3 regions of the Paenibacillus allorhizosphaerae genome follow, and region 1 is predicted to be linked to each of the others. Evidence: riboswitches for the same ligand, from Rfam matches in the RefSeq annotation. Region 1 holds a riboswitch; each other region holds the start of a gene.
What was found. Region 1 has a riboswitch for S-adenosylmethionine ahead of ACFQI7_RS06445 (methionine ABC transporter ATP-binding protein). Riboswitches for the same ligand answer to the same signal wherever they lie in the genome.
Positions count from the first base shown of each region.

Region 1 (5,407 bases):
GCGTACGGAATCAAATATACGTATGCAGGGGAAAATATTGCAAAAGGACAACGTACTCCGCAGGAAGTTATGAATGCGTGGATGAACAGCCCGGGTCACCGGCAAAACATCTTGAACGCAAACTATACCAAAATCGGCGTTGCCTACTATAACGGAGAATGGGTGCAAGAATTTATCCGCAATTAATACCATTTCCCCGGAAATATATGCCCTCTGATTCATACCGCAATTCATTATTATTCCTTCCCATCCGGCGATACCGCCGATACGTACGCTGGAACCCGGTTGATGGCCATTACGGCATAGTCTTGTTCCATCGTCTCGCAAATAAGGGACCATTCGCATCATGCGAATGGTCCCTTATTTTATGATATGCGATTAAAATGCCGGTACGATCGCACCTTGGTATTTGTCCTCAATAAACTTCTTCACTTCCGGCGAAGTTAATGCCTTCACAAGCTTCTTCATTGCTTCCGAATCTTTATTGTCCGGACGAGCGACCAATATGTTAACATAAGGCGAGTTTTTATCTTCGATAAAGATCGCATCCTTCGTCGGGGAAAGCTTCGCTTCCAAAGCATAGTTCGTATTGATTAGCGCCATGTCTACTTCCGACAGTGCACGCGGCAGCATCGCCGCTTCCAGCTCTTTGAATTTCAAATTTTTCTTGTTCTCGACGATGTCTTTCACCGTGCCTTTGACGCCAACGCCGTCTTTGAGCTTGATCAGATTGTTTTTTTCCATCAGCGCCAAAGCGCGGCCGCCGTTGGAAGGATCGTTCGGAATGGCGACGGTTGCCCCGTCTTTCAGCTCATCGGCCTTTTTGATTTTTTGCGAGTAAGCGCCGAACGGCTCAAGATGAACGCCGGCCACCTTCACAAGATTCATGCTTTTATCCTGATTGAACTGGTCCAAATACGGTGCGTGTTGAAAATAGTTGGCATCCAGCTGCTTCTCGAACAGCTGCACATTCGGTTGAACGTAATCGGTAAATTCCTTGATTTCTAGGTTAACGCCTTGCTCCTTCAGCGCTGGTTTGATCGACTTCAGGATTTCGGCATGCGGTACGCTGGAAGCGCCGACTTTCAAGGTCACTTCTTTCGCCGCGGCAGGCGCGCCACCGGCAGCATTCCCGGGAGCAGCAGCTTCTTTCTTGCCGCAAGCGGAAAGCGAAAAGGCTAGAACGATCGATAATGCGGTCATTGCGATTTTTTTCACGGTTGGTTCCTCCCTATCGTTGTAACATAATATTATTTATATATGAAAATCCTTACTTCCGCTGATATCTCCGGACGATCCGGTCGCCTAGCGATTGCAGGATTTGAACTAACACAAGCAAAATGAGTACGGTCACAATCGTAACGGTCATTTGGAAGCGTAAGTAGCCGTAGCGGATCGCTAAATCCCCGAGCCCTCCGCCGCCGATCGCTCCGGACATCGCCGTGTACGAAACCAGCGTGACCGCCGTAATCGTAATTCCCGCAATCAGTCCCGGACGCGCTTCAGGCAGCAGCACGCGCCATATGATTTGCCAATACGTCGCCCCCATCGATTGCGCAGCCTCAATGACGCCGCGGTCCACTTCGCGCAGCGACGTCTCCACCAGTCTGGCAAAGAAAGGCGCGGCCGCAATAACGAGCGGTGGAATCGTACCCGGAACGCCGATGGAGGTGCCGACCAGCAGCTTCGTGAACGGAATGACCAGGATCATTAAAATGATGAACGGTACGGACCGCAGCACGTTAACGATCACGGATAACACCGAATACACTACCGGCTGCTGCAGCAGCTGTCCGCGGGCCGTCACAAACAAGATTACCCCGAGCGGCAGCCCGATCAGCACGGTAAATAACGTGGACACCCCCAGCATCGTCAGCGTATCATAGCTGGCTTGTCCGATCTCCGCCCAATCCAGCTCCTTAAGCGCGGTCAGATCCATGTCGAATCACCTCCACATCGAGGCCGCGGCTACGCAGCCTTTCGATTGCTTGTTCCGTGTCCCTTTGCGCGCCGTGCAGCTCCAATACAAGCTGTCCGTACGGTGTATTTTTCAGCCGGGAGACAGTTCCTTGCAATATGACGAAAGGAACGTTCGTGTCCCGCATCGTCTCGTACAGCGCCGGTTCATACGTCTGCTCCCCGATAAATGTAATACGTATGAGTGTCTGCGGCTCGCCGGCTTCTTCCATAAGCGGCAGCCCTTTGTCCACCGCGCCCGACACCTGTTCAACGAATTCCCGGGTGGTCGGGTGCTGCGGCTTCAGGAAAACTTGCGATACCGGCCCCGTCTCCACAATCTTTCCGCCGTCGATGACGGCAACGCGGTCGCAAATCGAACGGATCACCTGCATCTCATGCGTAATCAGGACGATCGTAATGTTGAGCTCCCGGTTAATCCGCAAAAGCAAAGCAAGGATCGCGTTTGTCGTTTGCGGGTCCAAGGCGGAAGTCGCCTCGTCGCAGAGAAGAACCTTTGGATTCGTAGCGAGCGCTCTGGCAATGCCGACCCGTTGCTTTTGCCCACCAGACAGCTGGGCGGGATATTTGTTCTCATGGCCGTCAAGTCCGACAAGCCCGATCAGTTCCGCGACTCTTCGCTCCACCGTCTCTTTCGAACGTTTCGCCAGGCGAAGCGGAAAAGCGATATTATCAGCCACCGTCGCCGAGCTGAGCAAATTGAAATGCTGAAAAATCATGCCGATCGTACGCCGTTCCTCTTGCAGTTTGCGGCTCGCAAGCTCCGTCATATTGACGCCATCGATGAATACCCGCCCCGAGCTTGGGCGTTCGAGCAAATTGATGGTCCGGATCAGCGTGCTTTTCCCAGCACCCGAGTGGCCGATAATGCCGAACACTTCCCCTTTGTTCACGCTCAGGTTAATATCGTTCAGCGCCGTCACCTTGTGATTGCCGGACTGGTAGTCCTTAACGATATGCTGCAATTCGATCATTGTGCGACACCTCCTCCCGATAAGAAAAGCTTCTAATCGAAGCCTTTCGATGAAGATACATTCGTGTTTTAACGGAAGCTTTTCTTGAAAGATCAGAATTGTTCAGCTTCGCTGAAAACTTATAAATTCTGATCTTAAAAAACAATACCCCTGGACACAGAGGTCCAGGGGTTATATGCTAACTCTTGTCCCTCTCATCTCCCAGAACCAGGACGGTTCTGGAGGAATTGGCACCAGACTTCCACGGTGAGAAACGCTGCGGTTCCTACCGGTTGGAACGGTTGCCGGGCTTCATAGGGCCTTGTCCCTCCGCCTCTCTTAATAAGAAGTTTCCGTTATTCGATTATTCCATTGCTAACCACTGGTTAATTCGACACTCGGTTAGTGTATAAAATAATTTTCATTCCGTCAATACTTTTTAGGCGCAAACTCGCCGGTCAAAGCCTATGAAAATGATGGCATCGATCAATTTTCATCAAACCGGCAGTCCTTGAGCGGAATCATCTTCGTGCTGTGCTTGAGCTTGTACCACACCCACATCGCGAAAAACAACGGCAGCCCGATATAAGAGGACAGCAGCGCATACCAATCGACCGCCTCTCCGGACAATGCCGAAAAGCCTTGTCCGATCATTACAATGAGACAAAGGATTAAGGCAAAGATCGGCCCAAACGGAAACCAGCGGGCTCGAAACGGCAGCTCTTCGATCCTCCGCCCTTGCAGCACATACGCTTTGCGAAAGCGGTAGTGGCTGATCGCGATGCCGAGCCAGGCAAGAAAGCCGCACATCCCCGACAAATTCAGCAGCCATATATACACGACCCCGTCGCCGAAGAGCGAGGTAAAAAAGGCCAGCATGCCGATAGCCGCCGTAGCCACCAGCGAGGCAACCGGCACGCCGCGGCGGTTCAAGCCGGAGAGCCAGCGAGGCGCCTTGCCTTCCTTGGCGAGTACCCAAAGAATTCGCGTTGAAGCGTACATGCCGGAGCTGCCTGCCGACAAAACGGAGGTCAGGATAATCGCGTTCATAACCGAAGCGGCAAAGGCAAAGCCCGCATTTTCGAATACGATCGTAAACGGACTTACCGCTATGTTATCCACATCGGCATTGATCAGCACCGGATCGGTATACGAAATCAACAGACCGATAACGAGTATGGCCAATATATAAAACAGCAAAATACGCCAAAACACCTGACGAACCGCTTTCGGCACGTTGACTCGCGGGTTTTCGCTTTCTCCGGCCGTAATCCCGATCAGCTCGGTTCCCTGGAACGAGAAGCCCGCGGCCATAAAGACGCCCAGCATCGCCATGAATCCGCCGTGAAACGGCGCATCCCCTTCCGTGAAATGCTTGAATCCGACGGCTTGACCGCCGATAATGCCGACGATCATCATGAGGCCTACGACAATGAAAATGATGACGGTTGCCACTTTAATAAAGGCGAACCAATATTCCGATTCCCCGTATCCCCGTACCGATAAATAATTGATCAGGATCATAAGCGCCAAATAAAGAACGCACCAGAGCAGCGAAGGGCTGTCCGGAAACCAAAATTTCATGATCAGCCCTGCGGCCGACAGTTCGGCGGCGATCGTCACGGCCCAGTTGAACCAATAATTCCAGCCAAGCGCGAAACCGAGCGCAGGATCGACGAAACGCCCTGCATACGTGCTGAAAGAGCCGGCTACCGGCATATAAGCAGCCATCTCGCCAAGGCTTGTCATCAGAAAATAAACCATGATACCGATTGCGGCGTATGCTACGAGCGCTCCGCCGGGTCCGGCGGAATGAATCGCGCCTCCGCTCGCAAGGAACAAACCGGTGCCGATCGATCCTCCCAAGGAAATCATCATCATGTGTCGCGCTTTCAGCCCACGCTTTAGTTGCTGAGGCGACGCTGTTTCCATCTTGTTGTTCATCCAGATAATTCCTTTCTCTGCTAGAGAAAATAAAGAGGCCAACGAAAACGGCGGTTTCGGTGACCTATACTTACAAACCTATAATAGTTTACGGAAAAACAGAGTTCTAAGCAATGGATATAATTGTATGGCTAGGTCCCTCACGCATGTCTTCGGCGACTTTTTGCCGCTCCTACACGATTCAAATTTCGCCATCGCAATCTTGATAACTTTCGCATCGCTGGTTTGCTTCGTGCTTGCCCCCTCGATCATCCGCTTCACCGACCGAATCCGCTCCTCCGTCAATTGCCAATCCGTTTTACCTTGTCATTTTCTTTCATAACAACCGAATTTATTCATCGGCAATCCGTTCAATTCGAGCGATGCTTGTATTTCATCAGACAGCACTCCGCGAACTTTCCGCTGGCGAACGACGATGACGTAACTTTACGACGACGAATTCAAAGGGCAGCGCAAGCTGCTCGCGAAGCAAAGCTTCGATTGGTTCGCCGTTTCCGAGTAATGGACGTCGACAAAAAATGCAACTTTATTGT
Region 1 is NZ_JBHSRV010000001.1:1,450,222-1,455,628, forward strand. Features, by position in the region: gene ACFQI7_RS06430 (CAP domain-containing protein) at 1-186, shown strand, start outside; gene ACFQI7_RS06435 (MetQ/NlpA family ABC transporter substrate-binding protein) at 379-1,218, opposite strand; gene ACFQI7_RS06440 (methionine ABC transporter permease) at 1,271-1,939, opposite strand; gene ACFQI7_RS06445 (methionine ABC transporter ATP-binding protein) at 1,920-2,951, opposite strand; SAM riboswitch class I at 3,143-3,279, opposite strand; gene ACFQI7_RS06450 (amino acid permease) at 3,417-4,874, opposite strand.

Region 2 (5,407 bases), on a different contig from region 1:
GTCCAGGAGATGAACGCAAGGAACCCTTCCGAGTCCCAGCCGTTTTTGATGCACTCGTCCTGCGCTTCGCGAACCCGCAGCAGATGAAGCGCCCGTTCTTCGTGCGATTCGCCGAAGCCGATGACCATCGTCGCCGTCGTGTTCATCCCGATGCGCTGCGCGGTTTGCATGACGTCCATCCAATCGCGCCACGAGCCTTTTAGTCTGCTGATTTTGCGGCGCGTCCGGTCGTCAAGGATTTCCCCGCCTCCGCCCGGCAGCGAATCGAGCCCCGCCGCGTGAATTTCCCTCACGACTTCCTCGAGCGAAAGCCCGTTCGACACTTCCTTCATCTTCATGATTTCCGCAGGGGAGAAGGAATGCATCGTAATGCCCGGGAACCGCTTCTTAATTTCGCGCAGCAAATTCGTATAGTAAGTAAACGGCAAATTCGGATTCGTACCGCCTTGCATCAAAATTTCCGTACCGCCGACATCGATCGTTTCCTGTATTTTTTGGAAAATGACTTCGTCCGGCAGCACATATCCTTCCGCCGAGCCCGGCGCGCGGTAAAAGGCGCAAAACCGGCAGTAGACGTCGCAAATGTTCGTGTAGTTGACGTTTCTTCCGATGACAAACGTTGTAATCGGATCAGGATGGTGGCGCAGCATAATCTGGTTGGCCACATGCCCCATTTTCTCAATTTCATTCGAATCGTACAGCGCTATGCAATCTTCCAAAGAAATGCGATTGCCGGCCAGCGCTTGATCCAATATCCGGTCGATGGAACTCATCGCAGCTTCAACTCCTTTGTAAATTCATCGTAACATAAAACCGGGCACACCTGCCATAGAAAAAGACCGCCATTCGGCCGTTCGGCCCGGATGGACGGTCAATTGTCATCAATTTGTGAAGGTTAGCTTTGCGCATCCGCTTGCTCGATTTCTTGTCTTGCTAGTTCGATCGCCCGGGATAGATCGGCAATAAGGTCGTCCGCATGCTCGATACCGACGGAATAACGCAGCAGTTTGGCGTCTACGCCGACTTTGTTGCGGATTTCCAGCGGAATGTCCGCATGCGTCTGCACAGCCGGGTATGTCATCAGGGATTCCACGCCCCCCAAGCTTTCGGCGAACGCGATCAGCCGAATATGACGCAAAATCGGCTCGATGTAGCGCGCGTCTTTCATCTTGAAGGAGAAAATACCCGTATTGCCGGACGATTGCTTATTTTGCACCTCATGCCCCGGATGGCTCGGAAGCGCCGGGTAATATACTGCTTCGACGAGCGGATGCTCTTGAAGATAGGAGGCGATGACCGTTGCGTTATGCTGATGGCGCTCCATGCGCAGCGCCAGCGTCTTCATGCCGCGCATCAGCAGCCAGCTGTCCTGCGGGCCGAGCACCGCTCCGATCGAATTATGCAGGAACGCCATTTGCTCGGACAGCTCTTTGCCCTTGGTGACGATCAAGCCAGCGAGCACGTCGTTATGCCCGCCCAAATATTTGGTTGCGCTATGAATGACAATGTCGGCGCCAAGCTCGATCGGACGTTGGAAGAACGGCGTGAGCAGCGTATTGTCGACGATGGAGATCAAGCCTTTTTTGCGCGCCCAGCCGCAGACAAGCGCAAGATCCGTAATCATCATCAGCGGGTTGGTCGGCGTTTCGATCAAAATTCCTTTCGTGTTCGGCAGAACATTGGATTCAAGCGCATCCAGGTCGTTCGTGTCCACATACGTAGCGGTGACGCCGAAACGGGACATGATTTTCTCCAGAAGCCGGTACGTCCCTCCGTACAGATCGAGCGATACGATCAAATGATCCCCTTGGCTGAATAAAGCGAATATCGTTTGCAGCGCCGCCATCCCCGAGCTGCAGGCAAACCCTGCGTCGCCGGATTCGAGCTCCGCTATCGCGTCCTCCAGCACTTTGCGCGTCGGACTTTTCGTCCGAGCGTAATCGAAGCCCGTACTTTGCCCAAGCTTCGGATGACGGAACGCCGTCGCTTGATACACCGGAAAACTGATGGCTCCGGTAACCGGCTCTTCCTGGGAACCGATTTGTGCAAGTCGGCTCTCGATTTTCAAATCTTCGCTGCCGCTGTGGCTCATATTACATACTCTCCCTTGTGCAGATCATACGGCGTTTCTTGATATACATAGTAGTTCAACCAGTTGGAGAACAGCAGATTCGCATGGGCTCTCCACGTATTCAGCGGCGGTTTGGACGGGTCGTCGTTCGGGTAATAGTTTTTCGGAACGGCAACCTCGAGCCCTTTGTTGATGTCGCGGTCATATTCGTATTTAAGCGTACAGGCATCGTATTCGGAATGACCGGTAACGAAAATTTGCTTTCCGTCTTTCGTAGCGACGATGTATACGCCCGCTTCTTCCGATGCCGACAAAATTTCCAGCTCCGGATGGCGCTCGATATCTTCCCGCCGCACTTCGGTATGGCGCGATTGAGGCGCGAGGAACAGCTCGTCAAAGCCTCTCAGCAGCTTCACGTTCGGCTTGCTTACCGTGTGCGGGAAAACCCCGAACATTTTCTCTTCGAGACCGTACTTCGGCACGCCGAAATGATGATACAGACCTGCCTGAGCCGCCCAGCAAATGTGGAACGTGGAAGTAACATGCGTCTTGCTCCATTCCATAATCTGCTTCAGTTCATCCCAATAAGTGACGTCTTCGAAATCGTACAATTCGACCGGCGCCCCAGTGATGATCATACCGTCTAGACGCTCATATTTCACGTCGTCGAACGTTTTATAAAATTGCTCCAAATGCTCGGGAGACGTATTTTTGGAAGTGTGCGTTCTTGGATGCAGCAATATAAATTCGACTTGCAGCGGAGTGTTGCCGATCAGCCGCAGCAGTTGAGTTTCGGTTGTCTCCTTGGTCGGCATCAGGTTCAAAATCGCAATGCGAAGCGGTCGAATGTCCTGATGAAAAGCAACGCTTTCGTCCATAACGAAAATATTCTCGTTGATGAGCACTTCTTTTGCCGGCAGTTGGTCAGGAACTTTAATGGGCATCGGGTTCACTCCTTCTTGGCTGGATTCGTTCATCTCGCACTCTAAAATGCGGAAGGCGACAAAAAAAACCTGTTCCCGCACGTACGAGAAAGGCCTTTGTATGCATACATCGTCCTCTCTCATCTCCCAGAAGCCTGAAGCTTCCGCAAGAATTAGCACCGTGCATCGCCTTGCGCAGGTTAAGCGCAAAGTTCTGTCGGTTGCCGGGTGTCATCGGGCTAGTCCCTCGACCTGCTCTTGATAAGAGTGTGAAACCGAATCTATTTGGTTGTGTTTGGATATTACTAATGTAATCGAAAAAGGTTCCACCGTCAAGAAGAACGTTATGACAATCGCCTTCTATCGCGGGATGCTGCACCCATAGGAACCAAATCCCCCCGAATGCATATGCATATAGTAAGACAAAATGCAAACAGGGTCATCGAATCCGCTGATTTTGTCTTGAAAGCTTATTTTTGAAGGTTTATACTTAGACAAGTATTCCTGAAAAATGGCCGACAGCGGTGCAAACAGGGATCGTTGACGCTGCCGTGCGCAGTTCGACGCAATAAACGTGTAAAAAGGGGTGCAGCAATCGAATGGACGGAGACCCGAGGAGTATCTGCGTTCAACAACAACCGAATATTTCGAGCGGAACCCGGCGGCCGGACTCGTTCGATGCTTGCGCAAACGTCCTTCGATTTTGATACGCAGCATCGTTGAGATGCTTACTAAACGCCTGCACGAAAGCGCGGCCGGTTGGCCAAAGTTCCTCTCGATCACACGAAGGGGTGGAACCTATGAAGGCACGCTTAGTTCAGGACGGCGTTTTCACGCTTGTCGAAGACATTACCCAGACGATCGAACCGCCTCACCACGGTTTTTATTGGATTGACGCCGATGTTGAGGATTTGGAAATGTTACAGCCCTTATTTCATCTTCATGAGCTTGCCGTCGAAGACGTACTGACGGAAGAAGAGCAGCGTCCGAAGATCGAACTATACGATACACATTATTTTATTGTGATGAACAGCATCCGTTTCGATGACGAAGAAATTTTTCTGCGCGCACTCAATATTTTTCTGGGCAAGCATTATATCATTACCATCACTCGTCAAAAAATCAATGAAATCCGTGCGCTGAAACCCATTCTGTGGGAAGAGGAAGTTACGCAGCCGGATCAGTTTTTATACCACTTGATGGACCTGATCGTAGACAATTACATGAATGTCGGCGACCGGATCGAAGCGAAGATCGAGAAACTTGAGGAAGACATCCTCATGCATACGAAAAAATCGCATTTGAACGAAATTATCGGCCTCCGAAGCGAAATTTTGTGGTTGAAAAAAGTGCTCGTCCCGCAAAAGGAAGTCATCGGCACGCTGCACAAAAAAGAGCTCCGGCTGATCAGCGAGCCGCTGAAAAAATATTTCGGCGACATTTATGAGAATGCCGTAAAGATATCGGAAACGTTCGATACGTTCCGCGATTTGATGGCGAACTTGCGCGAAGCTTATCAATCGAGCATCGCCAGCCGCGCGAATGAGATTATGCGCGTGTTTACAGCGCTAACGACAATTTTCATGCCGCTGACGTTCATCACAGGCATTTACGGGATGAACTTCGATTACATCCCCGGTCTTCATTGGGATTTCGGCGGCGTCGCGGCGGTTGTCTTCATGGTGTTGGTCGGCGCCTCGATGTTTGTCTTATTCCGCAAAAAAGATTGGCTGTGAAGCCTGCTTCGCCGCTATAAAGATACGATGCGCCTGCCATGGCGACAAAAGGTTCTTGCCGTTGTTAATCTATCGGCAAGAACCTTTTCTGTTCCGTCGTTCGCTCAGCTCGCCTCCCCCGTCTTTAACCCGTTCACGCGGCGAAACTTCAGACGAAGCAGGCGAAGCCATTCATAAATCCGGTCAACCTCTTTCGCGCTGAACTCATTATCGCGGTAAACGGTTTGCAGTATCGGTTTCAAGTACCGGTCCCCTTGCTGCTCGAACGCTTGCCATGCGTGCTCTCTCTCCGTCTGCGGCACTTGTTCCAACACCTGTTCGATATACGCCTCCAGATCGTAGCCCTCGCGGTCCAGTTCTTCGATCCACAGCAGCAGGTCGCGGCGCTGCACTTTGATTTGCTCCTGCAGCGCATCAAGCCGCTCGCCCCGATGGATCGCCTCCAGCAGCGTGCGCTTCATCTCCTGCTTCTCCACCTCCGCCTTCCGCTTCCGCTCTTTCTCCTGCAGCAGCCAGCCGTGGAAGTCCTCGCGGTTGATTTCGCCTTCGACCCAAGTGAGCGGGAACGACGTATTGCGCTCGCACTGGACCGTCAAAGCCAGTATATCCGCACCATAAGCAGCCGTCTTGCCGCGCCCGAAGCCTGGAAGCTGCTGCAGCTCTTCCACCGTCTGCGG
Region 2 is NZ_JBHSRV010000004.1:379,092-384,498, forward strand. Features, by position in the region: gene mqnC (cyclic dehypoxanthinyl futalosine synthase) at 1-773, opposite strand, end outside; gene ACFQI7_RS18080 (PLP-dependent transferase) at 896-2,092, opposite strand; gene metA (homoserine O-acetyltransferase MetA) at 2,089-3,015, opposite strand; SAM riboswitch class I at 3,132-3,262, opposite strand; gene corA (magnesium/cobalt transporter CorA) at 3,795-4,730, shown strand; gene ACFQI7_RS18095 (HRDC domain-containing protein) at 4,835-5,407, opposite strand, start outside.
Region 2: it holds a riboswitch for S-adenosylmethionine, as region 1 does, so the genes downstream of both, metA (homoserine O-acetyltransferase MetA) here and ACFQI7_RS06445 (methionine ABC transporter ATP-binding protein) in region 1, are expected to answer to the same signal.

Region 3 (5,407 bases), 110 kb from region 1:
TGTGGACGGCGCTCTATCACAGCACGGACAGCGCAACCACCGGCATGGGGCAAATCAGCTTGAACGACATGATCAACTATGTGGTCATCAGCACTTGCATATCGGTATTCGTCAACAACGATACGATCTTTCGCATCGGCGATAAAATCCGCTCTGGCGATATCGGCCTGCAGTTGATGAAGCCGATCAGTCTGCAGACGTGCATGCTGTTCCAAGCGATGGGCACCAGCGCTTCGCGGATTTTCTTCGAGCTCACGCCGCTCGTCGTGATCGCGGCAATCTTTTACCCGCTGCATATTCCGCCGGTTCACCTGCTGCTCCTGTTCGCAGTCGCGCTGATTAACGGATTCGTCATTAACTTTTTGCTCGCCTATATTCTCGGCATGGTCGGTTTCTGGTACCTTAACATTTACCATTTGAGCCGACTGCTGTCCGACGTCATCAAAGTGTTCTCCGGCGTCTGGATTCCGCTATGGTTTTTCCCGCAAATCTTGACGCACGTATCGGCGTTCCTGCCGTTTCGCCTCATTTATTTCTCGCCAATCTCGATCTATTTGGGCAAAACCGAATGGTCCGGCGCACTGCTGCTCATTGTCCAGCAGTTCATGTGGATCGGCATCCTTCTTCTCGTCTCGGAGCTTGTATGGAGAAGAGGCATCAGCAAGCTGGTCATCCAGGGAGGTTAACGCATGCATGTGTTGAAACTGTATTCGCAATTTTTGTCCATCTATTTGAAATCAAGGATGGAATACCGTTTCTCGTTTTTCATGGATATATTCATTCAATTTACGACCTACGGTTCGACGTACATGGGGATTTGGATCGTGCTTTCGAAATTCAAAAGCATTGGCGGGTGGAGTTTCTATGAAGTGTTGTTTCTCTACACGCTGAATTTGCTGTCCTACGGCATTTGCAGTTTGTTCGTCTGGTCGCCGATGCGCGCGCTCGAATGGATGGTTCAGCGCGGAGAGTTCGACGGCGTGCTTGTCAAGCCGATGAATCCGCTGGTCCACTTGATCTTCCGGCAATTCAACCAGCATTTCCTCGGGCATATTATTTTGTCGGCCATCGTATTCTCCATTTGCTTTCAGCATCTGCATATCGAATGGACCGTTCTGAATGTATGTTATTTCATCCTGACGATTGCCGGCGCGACGTTCATCCAGGCCGCCTTGCTGATTATTTCCGGGGCGATGAGTTTCTGGTTCGTCAAATCGAATTCGTTTACCGATACGATGATTTACGGTTTTCGCGGCTTCATGGACTATCCGATCTCGATTTATAGCAAGTGGATTCAAATCTTTTTGACGTTTGTGGTCCCGTACGGCTTCGTCAATTTTTATCCATCGCAATATTTTTTGGGTAAAGAAGGAGAAGGCTTGTTCCATTCGTGGTTCCGGTTCGGCACCCCGATCATCGGCATCGTGCTGCTTGTATTGTCGCTGTTTATATGGCACAAAGGCGTTAACCGGTACCAGAGTACTGGATCATAGAATCATGCGCAAAAAAACAGGCGCTTCCGTTAATACAGTGCAATCGTCCGGCATGTTCGACGAGAGCATCGATGCGTGGGGCGCTTTTTGATTTTCAGGCAAGCCCGCTCTCTCATGGTACCGCTGGATTAGCTCCGCCTCGTCCGTTCCGCCCAGTTATGGGAGCATGCGATTCATATTCGAGCAATTGCACCTCGCATTTCTGCTACGATACGACCGTCCACCCGAAAGGCACGCCAGCTCCCGGCTTGTTCCATTCCAGCCTGGCGTTGACTAGCGGCCGTCCGGCCAAAACCATCCCAATAAACGCATTGTAATATTCGGGAACAAGCTTGTTCTCCCGAATGGTTGTCAGATCGACCCATTCCGGGATATGCTTCTCCGGCTCTTTTGTTACGAGATCGCCGAGTACTTGATTCGTATAAAACAGCATCGTCACGGCACATGTATTGTTCGCGTAATTAATGTAAGAAATAACGCCTTTCATGACCGGCTGTTCGACGATCAAGCCGGTTTCCTCGTACATTTCCCGAATGCAAGCCTCCTCCAACGTTTCGTTCAGCTCCAGCCCTCCTCCAGGCGGCGTTAATTGATTGAAGTTGAAATAGCTTGGAATGAGCTTTTTCATTAGAACCACCCCGTTGTCCCGCACCGCTATGCAGGCGACCCTTGTTCTTATTGTCACGGCTCGTCTCCCCTGTTCTTGTTTATGTACAAATTGAAAAACCCCCGTATCATCAAAAAATGACAGGGGGCTGCAGCATAAATCGCCGTATTCTTCCCTCTCATCTTCCAGGCATGCGCCTTGCAGGAATTTGCACCGTTCTTGCTGAGCAAGCCGGTTGCCGCGGTTTCATAGGGCCAGTCCCTCCACCGAACTCTGGATAAGAGATTTTCAATTGTGACAATAGATTAACATACTTTTCCAAAACTTCAACTGAAATTTAATGTCCGGCCGATACGCCCTTCTTATTCTTCGGGACGAACGGAATGCGGTTATAAATGGCGATAATCGCACGAGAAACCGGCTCAAATACCGGGCTCAGCTTGTACACTGCGATGCTGACCACCAAGGAAACAACGATGCTTCCAAGCACGTCGAACGGATAATGGTTACCGACATAGATCCGCGAAAATCCGGTCAAAATCGCCAGCGCCAGCATAAACGAACCGATTCTGCGGTTAAGCAGCAATACGGCGAGCGAAAGCGAGAAGGCGCCGGTCGTATGATCGCTCGGGAAAGATGCGTCGGCGGCATGATCCACCAGAAGTTTCACCGTGTGTGCGACAAACGGCCGCGGTTCGAAATAAATTTGGCCGATAATGAAGTTGATCAGCAATCCCAGCGCGCCGGTAATTGCGGCGAACACAACGGTTCTTTTGGAACGCTCGCTTCCCAGGAACCACATAAGCAGCAGGATAAGTGCGTACATGTACAGCGCTTTTTTCGTAATAAAAATCATGATTGCGTCCAACAATGGACTTTGACCCGCTAAATCATTAATGGATTGGAATAATTCGTAGTTCATCGACCTGTATGACCTCATTTCTATGATATCGAGCACCAACCCATTTTAACATAATCTTTACAATCTTTTCACCTGATGAAATGATTTCGTCGGAAAAAGTCTGAAAGCGCGATTTTTCAACCAAAAGCTGTAGTAATTTGCTGAATCTCCGATGTTAATGTTGTTGTCCGTGAAACAATGCGGCGGAAAACCCCGCTGCCGTCATTCGTTCTTCTCCCGACGGAGATCCGCAATTCGCTCGCGCACCTGTCGTATTTCCTTCATAAGCTCTTGCCGCTCCTTCGGCTGCTCCGGTTCTTGGCTGCCGATGAGTCGAGCGAGACGCAGTTCGAGCTGCCCCAGCTCGTTTTCTTTACGAAGCGCCTCTGCCGTGAACGGTTTGCTCCGATCTTTGGACATGTACTCGTCATACGTTCCGGGAAATGCCTGCGGCGGATGACACCCATCCATGATCACGAGCCGATTCGCCGTTTTACGAACTAAGTAGCGGTCATGCGAAACGAGCAGAAGTGTACCGGGATAATGATGGAGCGCATCTTCCACCCGCTCGCGCGTATCGATATCCAGATAGTTGGTCGGTTCGTCCAGCACAAGCATGTTCGCTCGACCGAACAGCAGCTTCAGGAATGCGACCCGGCATTTCTCCCCCATGCTCAAATGTCCGATTTTCTTGAATACATCGTCGCGCGAAAACAAGAAGCATCCGAGTATGGTCCGTGCCTGCGATTGCGTCATGTCCGGCAGCTTGAGCAAGCTGTTCAGTATCGTTTCCTCCATCTCCAGGTTGCCGAGCTCCTGTGCAAAATAGCCGACGGACAATTGCGGATTCGTCCGCACGTGCCCGGATGCCGGAGACAGCTGACCGGTGACCAGCTTCAGCAGCGTCGACTTGCCTGCACCGTTCGGGCCGATCACCGCGATGCGGTCGCCCCGGTTCACCGTCAGGCTGAACTGCGAGAAGATCGAACGCCCTTCCTCATAAGCAAAGCTTGCGTCTTCCACGCGCAGCAACACGGCTGCGCCGACCGCTTCGCTGTCCAGTTGCATATTCAGTTGCGCCGTTTCGCGCGGCTTGTTCACTTCGTTTAGCTCCAGCCGCTCCAAGGCCGCCTCTTTGGCATGCATCCGGGAAACGTTCTTCTTCGCCTTCGAGCGGTAAAAATCGTTCTGTCCCGCCGCCTTGTGCGATTGCTGAAACCATTGCGCATACTTGCGAATGCTTTCCAGCAGCTTCTCGCGTTCCTGCTGCTGTTTCCTGTACAACGCTTCCTGCGTGCGAAGCTCCAGCTCTTTTTGCGCACGGTAATCGGTATACCCGCCTTCATAGCGCCGGCAGCCGTGCGGCTCCAGCTCGATGATCGCAGTCGCCGTCCGGTCGATGAACGTCCGGTCGTGGGAAACGTACAATACGGTGCCGGGATACGTCCGGACCCACTGCTCCAGCCAATCGAGCGTCTCCGCGTCCAGATGATTCGTCGGTTCGTCGAGCACGATCAATTTCGGTTCGCGCACCATCATGGCGGCCAGCTGCGCTCTTGTCTTTTGCCCGCCGCTTAACCGGTCGAACGACTGGCCCCATACCGACGGCTCCAGCTTCAACTGCTGCAAGCATTTCTCCACCTTCACTTCCCAACCGTAGCCGTCGAGCTGCAAATATTGCGCGTAGGCATCGTTATACTGCGTCATCACCGTTTCCAAATCGCCTTCGGATGCCGCGAGCGGATCGGCGCCGCTATCCGGCGCGCTTTCGGTTTCGACCCGGTCATTCATTCTGACACCGGCCGGTTCGGGTTGCTTGCAATCGTCGTTTTCTCCTCCGGTTTGCCCTCCGCCTGCATCCGCCGTCTCCTTCATCCGTCTTTCCAGCTGCGCAAGCGTATGCTTCAGCCTGAATAGTGCCGGGGACCCGGATTGTACAAATTCGAGTGCCGTGAGTGAGCGGGCGCTTTGGACCTGTTGATCCATCCAGCCCCATTCGTCCAACGGAATCAGCCTCGTGACCCTTCCGCCATCCAATGATATTCGGCCTAGCAGCCCTTGGAGCAGCGTCGTCTTGCCAACGCCGTTGCGTCCGAATAATGCGACGCGTTCACCTGCCTTCACATCGAAGGTCACCTGCTCGAACAGCTTCACGCCGTCCCATTCCTTATGCAAATCTTTCACTTTGAGTACTAGCATAGAAATCCCCCGTTCCGTTTCAATATACAAAAAAACCGCAGCCGGCGGCATACGGTCGAATGGATTGGGGAAATAGAGCGTCGCATGAGCGTGAAAAACCAAAACTGCGGCAGTTGCGTTCACGGTCTGCGATTTACGGTTTTCTGCCTATGCTCGCACGCAAAAAGTCCCCAAACACGACGCACGTATCCCTGACCGGTGTTTTTC
Region 3 is NZ_JBHSRV010000001.1:1,560,261-1,565,667, forward strand. Features, by position in the region: gene ACFQI7_RS06860 (ABC transporter permease) at 1-686, shown strand, start outside; gene ACFQI7_RS06865 (ABC transporter permease) at 690-1,493, shown strand; gene ACFQI7_RS06870 (NUDIX domain-containing protein) at 1,699-2,178, opposite strand; SAM riboswitch class I at 2,276-2,384, opposite strand; gene ACFQI7_RS06875 (undecaprenyl-diphosphatase) at 2,438-3,022, opposite strand; gene abc-f (ribosomal protection-like ABC-F family protein) at 3,224-5,200, opposite strand.
Region 3: it holds a riboswitch for S-adenosylmethionine, as region 1 does, so the genes downstream of both, ACFQI7_RS06870 (NUDIX domain-containing protein) here and ACFQI7_RS06445 (methionine ABC transporter ATP-binding protein) in region 1, are expected to answer to the same signal.